4 regions of the Kribbella sp. CWNU-51 genome follow, and region 1 is predicted to be linked to each of the others. Evidence: riboswitches for the same ligand, from Rfam matches in the RefSeq annotation. Region 1 holds a riboswitch; each other region holds the start of a gene.
The links. Region 1 has a riboswitch for cobalamin ahead of ACXC9Q_RS34445 (ribonucleoside-diphosphate reductase subunit alpha). Riboswitches for the same ligand answer to the same signal wherever they lie in the genome.

Region 1 (4,182 bases):
GTCCGCCGCCGCTTCGTAGCCGGTGTACGCCTCGGCGAACGCTGCGCCGTACAAATCGTGCAGGTCGGGGACCTCGTTCGGCGAGAACAGCGTCCAGTCGCCACCCGCCTCGACGCGCTGGAGGAACAGGTCCGGCACCCAGTTGGCCGTGTTCATGTCATGAGTACGACGCCGCTCGTCGCCGGTGTTCTTGCGGAGGTCGAGGAACTCCTCGACGTCGATGTGCCAGGTCTCCAGGTATGCACAGACCGCGCCCTTGCGCTTGCCACCGTTGTGGGCCAACCCGGCGACAGTCATGTAAGACTCGTCGATCTCGACCTCGAGGTCATGTACGACGGGAACCATCGAGGTTGCGCGGACCTCGCGCACGCGGGAGAACACCATGCCTTGGTGTGCGATCCAGTTGAACTTCCGTATGGGTGTGACGCCCACGAGTTCGGCGATTCCCGGCACGGCGGGAATGCGGAGATCAAACGTGTCCACCGGCTTCGAGAAGGTGATCTCGGATCCGTCAGAGCGACGACCTACGTGATGCCCCTCCCGGACGCGGTGCTGCCCGGCGGCGGGGATTCCGAGCCGGAGCAATTGGTAGCGCAGGCCGGCGGCGAGCTTTCGTGAAGTGGTCGTGAAGTAGATCTCCTTGCCACGAGATACGCTGCCGTCCGTTTCCAGCAGGCCCTGGATCAGCGCATGTGTTTGGGCAGGTGGCAGATGCGACAGCCGACGTGCGATGTGTTTCCGGTGTAGCTGGTCGTACAGGTCCTCGCCATCAAATGGCAGCGTAGGCTCGCCGCTGCCGACGATGCGTCCCGTCAGCCTGTCTCTTCTGGGGCCGCGTCCTGCCGCCCAGTGGATCTGCACGTAGGTATCACCGCGACTGGTCTCCCAGAAATGGATTTCGCGAGCTTTGAGGTACTCGCGCACGAACGACAAGTGTGTGTCGCGCTGCGGATTCCCTGACACACCCCACTGGCTGCCGTTCTTCGACATGTGGCCGTCACCGAGGAGGATGCCATACAGGCGCGCATCGTCCTCTGTCAGACCGTGAACCGGAATGACGTCCGTCGGGATGACCTGCCCGATGTAGTCACCCCTGCTGAGCATGCCGGCCTCGACCCAGGCTGCTGTGACCTTCTCCTTCGCGAGCCACTCGAGCGTGCGCTCATTGCCCTGCTCCATCGGTATGCCTTGAATCGCGTAGAGCGGATGGCCGGTGGTGACAGTGAGTGGCTCGATCGAGTGCTTGACATCGACCTCCACCATCGGGCCGTCCTGGTCGTACGTGAAAGTCTTCGTGACCTCGCGATAGCGACCGCTCGCAGCGAGCACGAGATCGCCCACCTCGATGTCGCGGATCGCGGTTGGGCCGTCTGCAGCGTAAACGAGGGTGTCCGGCGCAAAGCACTGGTTGACCGCGACGGCGGTGTCGTTGGCGATCTTCAGGAACGGTACGACGCCCTGCGACTCACCGTTGGTGCCGCGGATCTTGGCGCCGATCCCGCGGACCGGCGTCCAGTCGTTGCCGAGGCCGCCGGAGTACTTGGCGAGCAGGGCGTTGTTCCGGATGCCGTGGAAGATGCCGGCCAGGTCGTCGTCGACCGTGGTCAGGAAGCACGACGACAGCTGCGGCCGGGTGGTGCCGGAGTTGAACAGCGTCGGCGTGGAGGACATGAACCGGAACGAGCTGAGCAGTTCGTAGAACTGGATCGCGCGCGCCTCCCGGTCGTCCTCGCGCAGCGCCATCCCCATCGCGACCCGGAGGAAGAACGCCTGCGGCAGCTCGAACCGGACCTTGTCGATGTGCAGCAGATACCGGTCGTACAGCGTCTGGAGAGCGAGGAAGGTGAAGTCGAGATCGCGCTCGGGACGGATCGCGGCGGCGAGCCGGTCGAGGTCGAAGGTGGCCAGCTCGGGATCGAGGTGACCGGCGTCGATACCGACCTGGACGTAGCGCGGGAAGTAGTCCGCGTAGGCCGCGGTCATGTCGGCCTGGCTGGCCTGCCGTGGCTCACCGTGCACGCGGCCGAGGGCCTCGCGGCGGATCTGGTCCAGCAGCAGGCGGGACGCGGCGAAGCTGTACTGCGGCTCGGTCTCGACGTAGGACCGGGCGGCCATCACCAGCGCGAGCTCGACCTCGTGCTGAGCGATGCCGTCGTAGCAGGAGCCGAGAGTCTCGTCGAGGATCAGCTCGGGATCGACCGAGTCGAGCCCGTCGGCCGCTTCCGCGACGATCACCCGCAGCCGGTCGATGTCCAATGGCGCGGTGCTGCCGTCGGCGGCGCGCACCGAGAGCGCGGGCCGCTCGGCGATCCCGGCCGGGTCGGATGGTGTCCTGGCCTTGGTCCGCTCTTCGCGGTACAACACATAGGCCCGGGCGACCTGGTGCTCACCGGCGCGCATCAGCGCCAGCTCGACCTGGTCCTGGATGTCTTCGACCTGGACGCTGCGGCGAGTGTCGCCGCGGCTGGTCAAGGCGCCCACGACCCGGCCGGTCAGGTCGGCCACCAGGTCGCGGACCCGGTGGGTCGCGCCGGCGTCGGCGCCCTCGACCGCGAGGAACGCCTTGCTCATGGCAACAGAGATCTTGGTCGGATCGAACGCGGTGCTGCTGCCGTCACGGCGGACGACGGTCAGCTGGATCGGCTGGTCGGTCGTCACCGCGGAGGATGACGAAGCAATAGTCACAGGTGTGCTCTCCACAAGAGTTCGGAGGACCGTTACCGCACGGATGGGCGCATGACGAGACAGGCAGCTCCGGCCGGGAACGCTGCCGCCACGCCCTGCGACCCACCCGCGAGGTCTCGGACCGCACGCACCGGCGGTGCGCGCGCCGGTGGCAGGTATCCGGACTCGCGGACAGTCTCCGCTCACCGTTGCGGGGCAGCTCCGGATTCGCACCGGATTCCCCTGTTGCCTCGGCGTGGCCCACATCTTGTGCTGCCAACCACTCCGAACCACCAGCAGTAGTGATGCTAGGTGGATTGCACTAGATCTTGTGGTAGCGCCACGCCGCGTGTCGCACATGTTGTGGTTTCAGGCTGCGACCGCATAGAGATCCTGGAGCGTCATGATCTCCGAGCCGTGGTGGATGAGCTCGCGGTTGAGCCGGAGCGCGACGTGACCGAACGGCTCACCGGCGTCCAGTTCGGTCGCCTGGCTCAGGCCGACCGTCATCACCTGCTCCTCGTCCAGCGCGGCGATCGAGTCCTGCCAGGCGTCCACCCAGTGCGTCAGCCAGGCGACCGCGTCCCGGGCGTTGCCGTGCAGTGTGATGTCGGCGCGGCCCTGTTGGCTCTCGCCGAAGGTCCACTCCCAGCGCTCGAAGAATGTCTCGGTCAAGTGGGCGATCAGCCAGGCGATCGTCCGTGGCCCGCGATGATCCGGCTCGTCCGGCCACTGCGCCACCCACTCCCCGGATCCGAGGGACCGGAATCCACCGAGGTAGTGCCGTCGTACGACGGTCAGGGCCTCACTGCTCGGACGCCAGAAGTACTGCTCGTCGGTCAGTTGGGCGAGCCGGCCGGACAGCACCATCCAGCTGAAGCCGAGCTGGCCTCGCACCATCGCCATCGCCGATGGTCGGTGCAGGATCTCCCAGTCGAACGGCTCCGGCATCACGATTCATCCCGCTCCCCGTCAGGCGCCTCGATTTGAGACGCGATCGAACATGTGTTCGAATTGTGTCCCGACGGAGAGGAGAAAGTCAATGCGGACGGTGTGTTGGTTCTGGCCTCGACGGCACTGGTCTGCTAGGCGGTTCGATCCGGGTATCGGCCGCCGGGCTGGCGAAGCGCCGCTCGAGCAACGTGAACGCGTCGATCAGTTCGGGCGCCTCGTAGACGCGGTTCCGGCGGCCGTCGGTGAGCTCGCGCAGGACGCGCGTCTCGACCAGGCGCGCGAGTCCTTGGTTGGCGGCCTGTTGAGACCGGTCGATGAGCCGCGCGGCCGCGGCAAGCGTGAGGACCGGGGCCGCGGGCAAGGCGTCGATCAACAGATCGGTCGCGGAGCCTGCGCGGACCGGCGCGGCCCGTTCGCGCCAGGCGGTCTTCAGGTCGGTCGCCGTCTGTTCGAACCGCGCGGCCTCCGCGGTGGCGTGACTGCATGCCATCGCGAACATCTGCAGCCAGGGATTCGCCGCCGACCGAGCCTTGATCGTGGTCGCCCGTCCGACATACCGGAAGG
Region 2 (4,182 bases), on a different contig from region 1:
CATTGACGATGAACGGGTAGACCATCGGCATATTCCCCAGGACGGCGTCCGGCGCACAGCCGGCCGCCATCCCGATCCCCTTGCCCGGCAGCCATTCGAGCGTCCCGTGCTTGCCCAGGTGGACGACGGCGTGCGCGCCGAAGCCGCCCTCCTCGGCCGGGGCCTCGAGCCAGCGGTACGCCGCCAGGTAGTGATGCGACGGGGCCATGTCCGGGTCGTGGTAGATCGCCACCGGGTTCTCACCGAAGCCACGCGGCGGCTGGATCATCAGCACGACGTTCCCGAAACGCAACGCCGCCAGGGCGATCGCAGGCTCGTCGCCGGAGGTGTCGACGTACAGCTCGCCCGGCGCCTCGCCCCACGCCCCGGTCATTGCCGTACGCAACGAATCCGGCCCTCGCCCGAACCACTGCTCATAGACGCTGAGCGGAACCTTCGCGACGGCGTTCGTCAACTGCTCGTCGGTCAGCCAGTCGACGTCGTGACCACCTGCGGCGATGAGCCGATGGATCAGCCCGTCGGCGCCGTCCGGCCCCTGGAGCTCACTGAGATCGAGGTCGCCGAGATCGTACCCGGCCTCTTGGAGTTGACCGAGCAGGACCACGGCCGACGCCGGTGTGTCGAGACCGACCGCGTTCCCGATCCGCGCGTGCTTGGTCGGGTACGACGACAACACGAGAGCCAACCGTTTGTCGTGAGCCGGCACGTGCCGGAGGCGGGCGTGCGCGACCGCGATCCCGGCCAGCCGGGCGCACCGCTCCGGGTCCGGCGCGTACCGGGCCAGCCCATCGGCGTCGTATGACTTGAAGGAGAACGGGATCGTGATCAGTCGCCCGTCGAACTCCGGGATCGCGACCTGCGTGGCAGCGTCGAGCGGGCTGACCGCGGCGTCACTGGCCAGCCACTGCTCACGGGTCGACGTCAGCGCGAGGCCCTGGATCAGCGGGATGTCGAGCGAGGCGAGTGCCCCGGCATCCCAGGAGTCGTCGGAACCGCCGGCGCTCGCGTTGGCCGCGACGGATCCGCCCGCGGCGAGCAGGGTCGTCACCAGGACATCGCACTTACGCAGCAGGTCGAACAGTCCGGCATTCTCGGACGACGTCGGATCCAGTCCTCGCAGGGTCCCGCAGTACACGGGCAGCGGCTGCGCACCCGCCGCCTCGACGGCGGCGGCCAGCGTGTCGACGAACGTGGTGTTCCCGGAGATCTCGTGCGCGCGGTAGTAGACGATCCCGACCACCGGCCGGTCGTCCTCGACGTACGTCCCGCGGACGCCGTACGCCGGGAGCGCGCGCGGCGGCTCGAATTCGTCGCCGGTCAGAAGCAGTGTGTCGCGCAGGAAGCCGGCCAGGTTACGCAGGTTCTCGGAACCGCCCTCCCGGAGGTAGGCGAGCGCCTCGGTCACCGCACCCGCGGGCACGGTCGACAGCGACATCAGCTCGGCGTCAGGTGCGGCCTCACCGCTGACGACCACAGCCGGCTTGCCAGACGCGATGACCGCGTCGAGACCTTCCTCCCAGGCGCGGCGTCCGCCGAGCAGACGGACCACGACGACCTCGGCGTCGGCGAGTAACGGCGCCAGGCCGTCGAGGTCGAGCCGGGCCGGGTTCGCGACCGTCCAGCCGGCGTCCGCCTCGGCGGCGGCGAGCAGGTCGGTGTCGGCGGTGGAGAGCAGCAGCAGGTTCGCGGGCACGCGTAACCGGTCCTTCCTCGGGGTGTCCACGCCCCGACCGGAGGTACGACGGCGGCAGTTCCTGACTCCCCCTCGGGTGCGAGGGGTTCACAGTGGCGGGACCGTCCCGGACTCACACCGGGTTCCTGCACGTGCCGTCGATGACGTGCCGACTCTAGCCGACCAGCCCGGCGACCTGCCGGGCACAGCTCATGACCTGAGCGGGCTACAGGTGTAGGCCGGAATGCCAAACGGGTTTGTACTGCGGACGCCCTCCGGCGTCGCACGACAGCGTCTTCTTCAGCGCAAGCCATCGGCCCGGCTTCACCTGAAGGAGGCAATCATGCGCTTGAAGGTCTGGAGACTTCTGGTCGTCGTCCTGACGGCCGGACTCGCCGCTCCTGCCCTCGCCGCCACGCCGAGTCAGGCAGGCGGCAACCACGCGAACCCGGCGGTCATCACCCAGTGGAACGCGATCGCCGGCCGGACGATCTACACGGAGAACGCCACCCCGGTCCCGGTGGGGAGTCTGTACTACGCCTTCGCGTCGCTGGCCGTGTACGACGCGGTGGTGGCCATCGAGGGCCGCTACGAGCCGTACATCAAGCAACCGAAGGTCCGCGGCAGGGCCTCCTCCGAGGCGGCGGCCGCGACCGCGGCGTACGACGTGCTGCGGTACTACTTCCCCGCCTCGGCCGCGAACCTCGCAACCGACTACGCCGCGTCGCTCGCCACCATCCCCGACGGTCGCGCCAAGGCCCGGGGGACCGAGGTCGGCCGGCACGCGGCTGAGACGCTGATCCGGGCTCGGGCCGACGACGGCAGAGGCGCGACCATCCAGCTGACGGTGACGCCCGCCCCGGGAGTCTGGCGTCCGACACCTGATGCCTTCGCGCCGATGCTGGCCCCGTGGCTCGGCTTCGTCGTACCGCTAGCGCTCCGCTCGCCAACCCAGTTCCGGCTGCCCGGCCCGTACCCGATCACGTCGAAGGCCTATGCCCGGGACTTCGCCGAGGTGAAGGCCAAGGGTGCGCTGGTCGGATCCACTCGGACCGCGGCGCAGACCGAGACCGCGCTGTTCTGGAACGCCAACGCCGTGCTGCAGTACCAGACGGCGCTCCGCGAGCAGGTCATCGCACGGGGGATGAACATCACCGACAGTGCCCGGGCGTTCGCCCTGCTCAGCACGAGCATCGCCGATGCGCTGATCGCGTGCTGGCGGTCCAAGTACGACTACGCCTACTGGCGACCGATCACCGCGATCCGGCTCGCGGACACCGACGGGAACCCGGCGACCAAGCCCGACGCCACCTGGATGTCGCTGGTCCAGACGCCGCCCTATCCGGACTACGTCAGTGGGCACGCATCCGGCACCGGCGCAGCAACCGGAACGTTCAGCTATCTGTTCGGCGCTCGGTCCATCAACCTGGACATCTCCTCGTCGGTGACCGGGACGACCCGGCACTACGACAGCGCCGCGGCCCTCGATGCCGAGACCATGAATGCCAGGATCTGGCTCGGCATCCACTTCCGGAAGGCCATGACCGACGCCAACCGCCTCGGCCACCGCACCGCCACGTGGACGATCACCCACGAGTTCCGGCTGCTCCACCACTGAGCGTCGACTCGGACCGTTTCCTCGCCGCGCGCTGCGTCAGCGATGCATCGCGTAGTGGGCGGCGAGGAGGTCGGTGGCCCAGTCGTTGCGGAGGTCTCGCCAGACGGAGTGGATGTGGTTGGCGTTGTCCTGGGTGTTGTCGTACTCGGCGAGGAAGGTGGGGCCGGCGATCGAGTAGTAGTGGCGGTGGCCGACGCCGGGTTCGGTCTCGCCGGCCCACGCGAAGGTGAGGCGTTCGATGCCTTGGTCGGTGATGTCCTGCCAGGTCTGCAGCCCGATCGGTCCGGCGGCGCGGCCGACGTACTGACCGATGAGGAGGCTCAGGAGTTGACGTTGCTCCGGTGTCATGTCGCCGTACGCGAGCCCGCGGTGCAGCAGGGATGCGTCGGCGACCGGGTCGTGCCGGGTCAGGATGTCGTCCGGCGCCGCGTCGGAGACCAGCGCGACGGACAGCTGGGCCGGCTCGAGGGCGTGCAGGAGCTGGAAGCCGAGGTCCTGCTCCGCGGCAAGGAACCGTCGCCCGGCGTGCGGGCCGGTGCGGACCTCCGCCGGGTTCGAGCCGAAGAACTGCGGGGTGAACGAGATGGCGCCGTCGACGAGCGTGACGTGCAGCGCGAGATGGTGACCGTTCAGCCGCCAGGCCCACGGCCCGGACCCGGCCGGGTCGCCGAGGACCCGGAGGTAGTAGCGATCACCGACCGTCGAGCCGGCCCAGCCGCCGACCTCCGCGACCTCCATCGGATCGGCGAGGCCGCGGACGATGATCTCGGCGGCCATCACCCCGCGGAAATCGGCCAGACCGCGCTCGCTGTAGACGAGGCCGAGCAGGCGCACGACGAGGGCCTCCTGCGCCGCGGACAGCTCGTGCAGCGGCAGGCCCGGAACGGCACCG
Region 3 (4,182 bases), on a different contig from region 1:
TGCGACCGGAGCGGTCACCATGCGCTCAGCCGGTAGCCCAGTGGACACAGCGGCTGCACCACCGGGTACTTCGATCACCCGGTCGGCGTACTGGATCACGCGCTCGAGCCGATGCTCGGCCATGATCACAGTCACGCTCAGGTCGTGCACGAGGCGCTGCAGTGCGGCCAGCACTTCCTCAGCCGCCTGCGGATCCAGCGCGGACGTTGGCTCGTCCAGCACGAGCACAGCCGGGTGAGAGGTCAGTGCGGCGCCGATAGCGGTCCGCTGCCGCTGCCCGCCCGACAGTGCCGTCAACGCCCGATCCCGTACGTCGGCCAGCCCCAGCAGATCCAGAGTCTCCTCAACCCGTCGGCGCATCACGTCCGGCGCGACCCCGAGCGACTCCATGCTGTAAGCGAGCTCGTCCTCGACCGTGTCGGTCACGAACCCAGCCATCGGGTCCTGCCCGACCATGCCGACCACGTCGGCCAGGTCGCGCGGCCGGTACTCGCTGGTGTCCCGTCCGTTGACGAGCACCCGCCCGGCCAGCGTGCCGCCGGTGAAGTGCGGCACCAGTCCGTTGATTGCTCGCAGCAACGTGGACTTGCCGGATCCGGTCCGCCCGATCACCAGCGCCAGCTCGCCCTCGGGCACGGTGAAGCTCACGTCCCGCAGCGCCGGCTCCGCGGCCCCGTCGTACGTCACTGTCACCCGGTCGAACTCGATCATGCGACCGCCCGCCTGACCTGTGGAGGCGCGACCACCGCTGGAGCCAGTCCGATCAGTACGCCGGCAACGGGCACCAGCGGAACGGGTGGAACGACCAACGGGCCGGCCAGCAGCAGTCCGGGGACACCACGTGCCGCAGCGGTGACCATAGCCCCGGCAGCGATCGCACCGGACGCCACGACCAGCCACTCGGGCAGCGCCCACGGATCCGGCCGGTATCGAGTCCGAGTGACCCGCTGACGCCCAACGGCCATCGCTCCGAGCGCCAGCAGCAGTCCGATCGCCAGTGCGGACGCCGCGAGCGGAAACGCCATGGAGTCGGTCAGCAACGCGTAGACGCCGAGCAGGATGCCCAGCAACCCCAGCAGGACGCAGAGGGCGGTGAGACGACGCTGCGCTTGCGGGACGTGCGCCGTACGTCCGTAGCCGCGCGAGTCCATCGCGGCGGCGAGTTCGACCGACCTGTCCAGAGCACCCTCCAGCACGGGCATGGCCGTCGTCCGGAAGGAGCCGCGGGTGCGGCCGCGCAGACGGCGGGCGGCGCGGATGCGACGGGCGTCCGTCACCAGCTGCGGCGCGAACGTCAGCGCCACCACACAGGCCACACCCATCTCGTAGAGGGCCCCGGGCAACGACTTGAGCAGCCGCCGGGGACTGGCCAGTGCGTTGGCGGCACCGACGCAGCAGAGCATCACGGCGAGCTGACCACCGTCGTACAGCGCGGTGAGCAACGCCTCCAGGGTGACCTCGCCGCCGAGCTTCACCCCGTTTGCCCAGTCAGGCAAGGGGATCTGCGGCAGGGTGAACAGAACAGTGTTCCCCTGCGAGCGGGTGGAGAGCAGCGCCTGCAACACCACCCGGAGGCCGATGACCACCAGACCGAGCTTGAGGAACGCGGCGTAGCTGTGTGCCCAGGGAGCATCGGTCCGGCGGGCGGCCACCACGAATCCGGTCACTGCGAGGATCAGCGCCAGCAGGACCGGATTCCGCGTCCTGCTGGCGGCCACGGCCATGCCGAGCGCCCACAGCCACCAGGCCCCCGGGTGGAGTGCCCGGGGGTACGTCAGTCGATCGACAGCACGCACTTACTTGGCTGTACGGCGGCGACTGAGGAGCAGGCCACCACCGGCCAGTACGACGACAACCGCGGCGGCGATGATGATCCCGCCCCACGGAGCGCCGTCGCTGTCCGAGGAGGATGCGACCGGCGAGGGGGAGGCCGCAGGTGCGGCACCGACCGCCGCACCGATCTGCAGCGTCACCGGGGTGTCGGTGGCCGGGACCTGGATGTTCTTCACTTGGTCGCCGCAGCCCTTGGCTGGGTAGCCCGCGATCCCGCAGGTCAGGCCCTTCTCGATCCGGACCGGCGCGACCGCGGCCAGGATCTTCGCGCCGGTCGCCTTCACGTCGGTCACCACACACGTCCCGGTGGCCGGACCCGGAGTCTCACCGCTGGCCGCGTCCTCCGGCGTACCCGGGTCGACCACAAGGGCCACCCGCTTCTTGCCGGTCTCGGCCGGCGTCTTGCCGCAGATCGCCTCGAAATCCCCCGCTGCCCGAGGCACCCGGGGCTTCGCGCCGCCGACGGCGAACCGCCAGCCCTCCACCGCCCCGTCGGCCGGGACGACGGCGTCGGAGCCCTTCTGTGAGAAGGCCCATTGGCCGGAAGCCCACTGGTAGTAGCCCCAGAAGCGATAGCCGTCCTCGGCCTGTGCGGTGGTGGCGACGGTCCCCGCCAGCAGGAGACCCGCCAGCAGGGCGAGGACCAGTCGTACGGTCCGGTGTGCAGTCATCTCGTGTCCTCGATCGGGCCGTGGCCCGGTGGAGGAAGTCCCGCCTGCACCGGCAGGGTAGGGGCCCCACCCGCGGACCACGGCGGGTAGCTGAGCCTGCCTGCGGCACAGTGTTCCGGCTCGCCACCTGAGGTGGCCTACGGTTGCGGGTCAGCGCCGGACTTGGACCGGCTTCCCTGTGACGCAGGCGTGTTCGGACCGAAGCCTACTCTGGCGCGGCCAGACTCATCGGGCCGTAGACCTCCCGGCCGTCCTCCAGCAGGTACACCTGGCCGACACCGCGGTCGGCCAGGTCCCGCCAGAGCTCACCCAGCCAGCTCTCCGCGTCACCCTGTGCGGAGAACTCGGCCCCACCGACCTCACCGGGGTCGACCAGGGCGCCGGAAGCGGTCTCGAACCGCCAGCTCCAGCTCACGAGCCGGGCCGGGTCTGCGGCGCGTTCTGCGCGGTCTTGGCCGGGTCGCGCTCGACGATGCCGCCCAGCGTCTCGTCGATCCGCTTCAGCAGGCTCTCCTCGAGCCTCACCCCGGACGCCTTCACGTTCTCGGTCACCTGCTCGGGCCGGGAGGCGCCGATGATCGCCGAGGACACGTTCTGGTTCTGCAGCACCCAGGCGATCGCCAGCTGGGACAGCGACAGACCGGCCTCGTCGGCGACCGGCTTCAGGTCCTGGACCCGGGTGAGCACGTCGTCGGTGAGGAACCGCTTGATGAAGTTCGACCCGGCCGCGTCGGTGGCCCGGGAGCCTTCCGGCGGCTGCTGACCCGGCAGGTACTTGCCGGTCAGCACACCCTGCGCGATCGGCGAGAACACCACCTGGCCGATGCCGAGCTCCTCCGAGGCCGGCACCACCTCGGCCTCGATCACCCGCCAGAGCATGCTGTACTGCGGCTGGTTCGAGACGAACGGGATGCGCAGCTCCCGGGCCAGCCGGTGACCCTCCTGGAGTTGCTCCGCGGTCCACTCGGACACGCCGATGTAGAGCGCCTTGCCGGACCGGACGACGTCGGCGAACGCCTCCATCGTCTCCTCCAGCGGCGTCTCGGTGTCGTACCGGTGCGCCTGGTAGAGGTCGACGTACTCGGTCTTGAGGCGCTTCAGCGAGGCGTTGATCGACTCGTGGATGTGCTTGCGGGACAGGCCGGTGTCGTTCGGTCCGCCGGGGCCGGTCGGCCAGTAGACCTTGGTGAAGATCTCCAGCGACTCGCGCCGCTCACCCTCCAGCGCCTCGCCGAGGACCGACTCGGCCTTGGTGTTGGCGTAGGTGTCGGCGGTGTCGAACGTGGTGATGCCGGCCTCCAGGGCCGCCCGCACACAGGCCTTGGCCTGATCGTTCTCCACCTGGGACCCGTGCGTGAGCCAGTTCCCGTACGAGATCTCGCTGACCTTCAAACCACTGTTGCCGAGATAGCGGAAGTCCATACCCCTGACCCTACCGGCCCGGTCAGCTGGGCTTCTCGCCGCGCTTGACCATCGGCTTGGGCATCCGCCATCGGCGCATCTGCATGGTCCGCCGGACCGCGTAGAACCCCAGGCCCTTGGTGGACTCTTTCGGGAACTTCACCGTGACCGCCTTCCGCAGCCCGGCCGAGAGTAGGAACCAGTCCGCCGCGATCAGCACGATCATCACCAGGAAGAGCAGGTTGACCACGCCGGCCAGCCACGGGAACTGCGCCGA
Region 4 (4,182 bases), on a different contig from region 1:
GCCATCCGGCGGCCTGCCTCGCCCGGGCGAAGGCTTTGTCTCCATGGGTCGCCCGGCCGTCCGTGACAAGCACGAGCAAGGGCCGCCGTCGCGGGTCGCGGATCGCGGCGATCCGTAGTACCTCAGCCGCCTGGAGCAGGCCTTCGGCAAGGGGTGTGCGTCCACCGGTCGGTAGCGACTCGAGACGACGTACGGCGGTCTCGACGCTGCCGGTGGGCGGCAAGGCAACCGTGGCGGCGGCGCCGGCGAACGTGACGAGGCCGACGGTGTCGCGACGCTGGTACGCGTCGAGTAGCAGCGAGACGATCGCGGTCTTCACCGCCCCCATCCGCTGCTTCGTCCCCATCGACCCCGACGCGTCAACACAGAACAGAACGAGGTTGCCCTCGCGCCCTTCCCGCACGGCGAGCCGCACATCGGAGGGTCGTACGGCGAGCCCGGCGCCGGCTCGACCGCGAGCGTGCTGATGCGGGGCGGCGGACCGGATGGTCGCCAGCAGATGCGGACGTCCAGCCTCGCGCCCGATGCGGGCGCGATCACCCACCACGCGCCCGACCTCGGTGATCGCCCGGGACCGCCGCCCGGCGACACCGGCGCCCGCGGCCTGCACGCTGAGCAGTCGCGCCTTGTAGGGCTCGGAGCTTCCGACCACCTCGCCGACCGGCGCCGGCCGGCCACCCACATCGCCGGCATCCGCGCCGTCCTCCCGGCCCGCGCCGTGGGCCGCCGAGTCCGGGTCGGTGCCGGACTCAGCACCATCCGAGGCGGCCGAGTCCGCATCCACCCGGCCCGCGTCGGACTGGTTCGCGTCCGACCGGTCTGCGTCGGCCGGGCTGCCGTCGTCTGCGGGGTCCGCTCCCCCACCCGGGCCATCCGGGTCGTCGTCGGGGTTGGGTGGTGGTGTGCTGTCTTGGATGGCTTGTTCTAGTTGATCCTCGTCGAGGCCGGGGGCGTCGAAGGGGTTCCGGCGGCGGCGGTGGGGCAGGGCGAGTTTGGCGGCGGCGCGGACGTCGTCGACCTCGACGACGGTGCGGCCGGACCAGGCCGCGTGGGCGACCGCCGTACGCGCGGTGACCAGGTCAGCGCGCATGCCGTCAACGTCGAAGGACGCGCAGATCTCGGCGATCTGCCGGAGCGCGGCGTCGGTCAGGATCACCTCGGTGATCAGGTCGCGCGCCTTGACGATGCGCTCGGCGAGCTCCCGCTGCGGTCCGTCGTGCCGCGCAACAAAGCCCGCCGGATCGGCCTCGTACGCGAGCCGCGCCCGCATCACCTCCACACGCACGGCAGGATCACGGCTGGCGACGACGTCGACGCTCAGGCCGAAGCGATCGAGCAACTGCGGTCGGAGCTCGCCCTCCTCCGGGTTCATCGTGCCGACCAGGACGAAGCGCGCCGGGTGCGTGACGGACACCCCGTCACGTTCGACGGTCGCGCGGCCCATCGCGGCGGCGTCGAGCAGTACGTCGACCAGGTGATCGTGCAGGAGGTTGACCTCGTCGACGTACAGAAGTCCGCGGTGCGCGGCAGCAAGCAGACCGGGTTCGTACGCCGTGATGCCCTCGGCGAGCGCCTTCTCCAGATGCAGCGACCCGAGCACCCGATCCTCGGTCGCGCCGACGGGCAACTCGACCAGCCGGGCCGGCCGGTTGAGGGCCTCCGTGCTGTGGTGCGGTCCGTCGGGGCAGGTGTCGTCAGGGTGCTCGGGGTCGCAGGAGAACCGGCAGCCCGGTACGACGTCCACCGGCGGGAGGATCTCGGTCAACGCGCGGACCGCGGTCGACTTCGCCGTACCCTTCTCGCCCCGGATCAGCACCCCGCCGATCGCCGGCGAGATGGCCGCCAGGATCAGGGCGAGCTGAAGGTCGTCCATTCCGACCACGGCGGTGAACGGGAATCCGGTGGACGGTGAGGTTGGCCGCATCGGCGGTGGGTCCCTTCGTCGAGCGGGTATCCACGCCCGCCACGGCTGGTACGCCGTACCGCGGTGACCGCGGCCCGGCGGACGGACGCGGATGTCCTGGCTCCCGGGCCGCGTCGACTTCGATCAGGCCCGGTCACAGTGGCGGGACCGCCCCGGACTCCCGGCCTCAGCCGGTCACCGGTGTTCCTCCACAACCGTCGGCCCGATCATGGCACACCCCGCCCACCCGGCAACCACCACGGTCACGTGGCAACCCCCACGTCGACACGAGCCTCACGAGGTGCATCGGCCGACGGAGACGCGTACCGAAGGACGGGTAGTAGTCCGCCCGGCGCCGGGTCGCGGCCGCCGTGCACGCGGGGGTGTCGAGGCTGGGGCTGACCACTACCCGTCCTTCGGCACACCGGCAACCCGTTTGCCTACGGGCGGTAGCCGGACAGGTCGAGGGCTCCCGTCGGCACGGCTCCGGGTGTTGACTGGGGACGCATGGGGGGTCTGCGGCCCGATCATCGCTTCGCCGGACGCGCAGCCGAACAACGGTTCTTCGGCGATGTGCTGCTCGATGCCGTGGCCGGCGTACCGCACGCGATCGTCATCCATGGCGAAGCCGGCATCGGCAAGACCCGCCTCGCCCGTGAGGTCTGCGGCGATTCGCAGCTGAACGTGCTTTGGGGATCGAGCGTGCACTTCGGTGGCGCGTCGGTCCCGTTCGCCCCGATCGCCGGCGCCTTGCAGGACTGGCTGAGCCGAGCGGATGCCGACGAGAGGGCCGAAACTCTCGCCGGGACCGACGGGCTGAGTGCCTTGCTGCCGTCGCTCGGCGTCAGCGGCGGCGGCGACACCAGGAGGCTTCCGATGCTCGTCGACCTCGTGCTCAATCGGATCGCGGTACGACGGCCGACAGTGGTGGTCGTCGACGACCTGCAATGGGCCGACGTGGCCTCGCTGGATGCGATGGCCTACCTGATCGCCGGATTCCGCTCCCAGCCGTTGGTACTGCTGGCCACGTGCAGGACGGAGGAACGCGGCGAGGGGCACCCCCTCCACTCCTGGCTCGCCGACATGCGCCGGATGCCCTTCTTCGGTGAGCTCCGGTTGGATCCGCTGGACCTGGACGGCACCAGCAGCGAGATCGAAGGACTGCTCGGCCAGGCGCCCGACATCGAACTCGCCGCCGAGGTCCTCGACAGGTCGGACGGCAACCCCTACCTCGTCGAACTGATGGTCAGCGGTCTGTCCGGCGCTGAGCGCACTCTCCCGGCCACCGTTCCCGCTGCGCTCCGCGAAGCCCTGCTCGCCGCCTGGCACAGCCTGTCGGACCAGGCCCGCTTGGTCACCAGAATCCTCGCCGTCGGCGGCCGACCGACCTCATCGGCCGTACTGACCGAGGTCGCCGCCGGCCACGGACTCGAGGCGAGCTCGATCGCCTCCTGTCGCGCGGAGGCCCACGACCGCGGTGTCGTGGAAACCGCACCCGACGGAACCTCCTGGTTCCGGCACCCGCTCCTCGCCGAGGTCCTGTACGACGGTCTGCCACCGAACCAAGCCAAGGAGCTCCACGCCGACTACATCCGCGTACTCGAATCGCGGCCCACCGAGGTTGAGGCTGCGGACCTGGCGATCCACAACGAGAGAGCCGGAAACATCGACGCCACCTACCACTGGTCCCTCGTGGCAGCCGATCACGCGGCGAGTCTGAGGGCGCCAACGGAAGAGGCGATCCAGCTCCGCCGCGCGTGTGCTGTCTGGGAAACGGTGTCACCGACCATCCGCGGCGGCCGCGACGAGAGAATCGCCCTGTTACGGCGAACGAGCGCAGTCTGCGAGCGGGCAGGCTGGCCCGAGGTTTCAGTCACGCTCCTCACGGAGGCGCTGAGTCTGGTGAACAGGAAGCAGCAGCCGCTGCTGGCCAGTGATCTACTGGTCTCGAGGGCCAACTGCCGCTGGCAATCGACGACGCCGGCGATGGCCGACCTGGAAGAGTTCCTCGAAGCGATCGAGCTGACGACGGACCTCCCTGAGAGTGCAGAACGCGCCGTCGCGTTCGCCGAGCTAGCTGCGACCGAGTCTTTCCACGGCCTGCCGAGTGACACGATCCACGCGGAGGAAGCCGTCCGAATCGGCCACCTCTCAGGCTCGACGCAGGCCCTTGGGCGGGCGCTCTGCGCACACGCGGCGGTGTTGGAGGCTCCAGCTGCGGTGTCGATGGCTTCCGCGCCGCTGGCCGCGCTCGCCGAGGCGGAGCGGTCAGTGCAGTT

Region 2: another riboswitch for cobalamin. It lies ahead of cobN (cobaltochelatase subunit CobN); the one in region 1 lies ahead of ACXC9Q_RS34445 (ribonucleoside-diphosphate reductase subunit alpha).
Region 3: another riboswitch for cobalamin. It lies ahead of ACXC9Q_RS32975 (SCO2322 family protein); the one in region 1 lies ahead of ACXC9Q_RS34445 (ribonucleoside-diphosphate reductase subunit alpha).
Region 4: another riboswitch for cobalamin. It lies ahead of ACXC9Q_RS24055 (putative cobaltochelatase); the one in region 1 lies ahead of ACXC9Q_RS34445 (ribonucleoside-diphosphate reductase subunit alpha).

What each region holds. Positions count from the first base shown of each region.
Region 1 covers NZ_JBSXMZ010000044.1:38,909-43,090, forward strand. The annotation lists gene ACXC9Q_RS34445 (ribonucleoside-diphosphate reductase subunit alpha) at 1-2,685, opposite strand, end outside; cobalamin riboswitch at 2,819-2,974, opposite strand; gene ACXC9Q_RS34450 (DinB family protein) at 3,034-3,615, opposite strand; gene ACXC9Q_RS34455 (Fic family protein) at 3,704-4,182, opposite strand, start outside.
Region 2 covers NZ_JBSXMZ010000023.1:63,214-67,395, forward strand. The annotation lists gene cobN (cobaltochelatase subunit CobN) at 1-1,693, opposite strand, end outside; cobalamin riboswitch at 1,730-1,861, opposite strand; gene ACXC9Q_RS24110 (vanadium-dependent haloperoxidase) at 2,016-3,290, shown strand; gene ACXC9Q_RS24115 (DUF3500 domain-containing protein) at 3,327-4,182, opposite strand, start outside.
Region 3 covers NZ_JBSXMZ010000040.1:100,743-104,924, forward strand. The annotation lists gene ACXC9Q_RS32965 (ABC transporter ATP-binding protein) at 1-711, opposite strand, end outside; gene ACXC9Q_RS32970 (CbiQ family ECF transporter T component) at 708-1,796, opposite strand; gene ACXC9Q_RS32975 (SCO2322 family protein) at 1,797-2,504, opposite strand; cobalamin riboswitch at 2,591-2,722, opposite strand; gene ACXC9Q_RS32980 (hypothetical protein) at 2,710-2,919, opposite strand; gene ACXC9Q_RS32985 (aldo/keto reductase family protein) at 2,916-3,926, opposite strand; gene ACXC9Q_RS32990 (DUF3043 domain-containing protein) at 3,949-4,182, opposite strand, start outside.
Region 4 covers NZ_JBSXMZ010000023.1:48,506-52,687, forward strand. The annotation lists gene ACXC9Q_RS24055 (putative cobaltochelatase) at 1-1,924, opposite strand, end outside; cobalamin riboswitch at 1,994-2,135, opposite strand; gene ACXC9Q_RS24060 (ATP-binding protein) at 2,411-4,182, shown strand, end outside.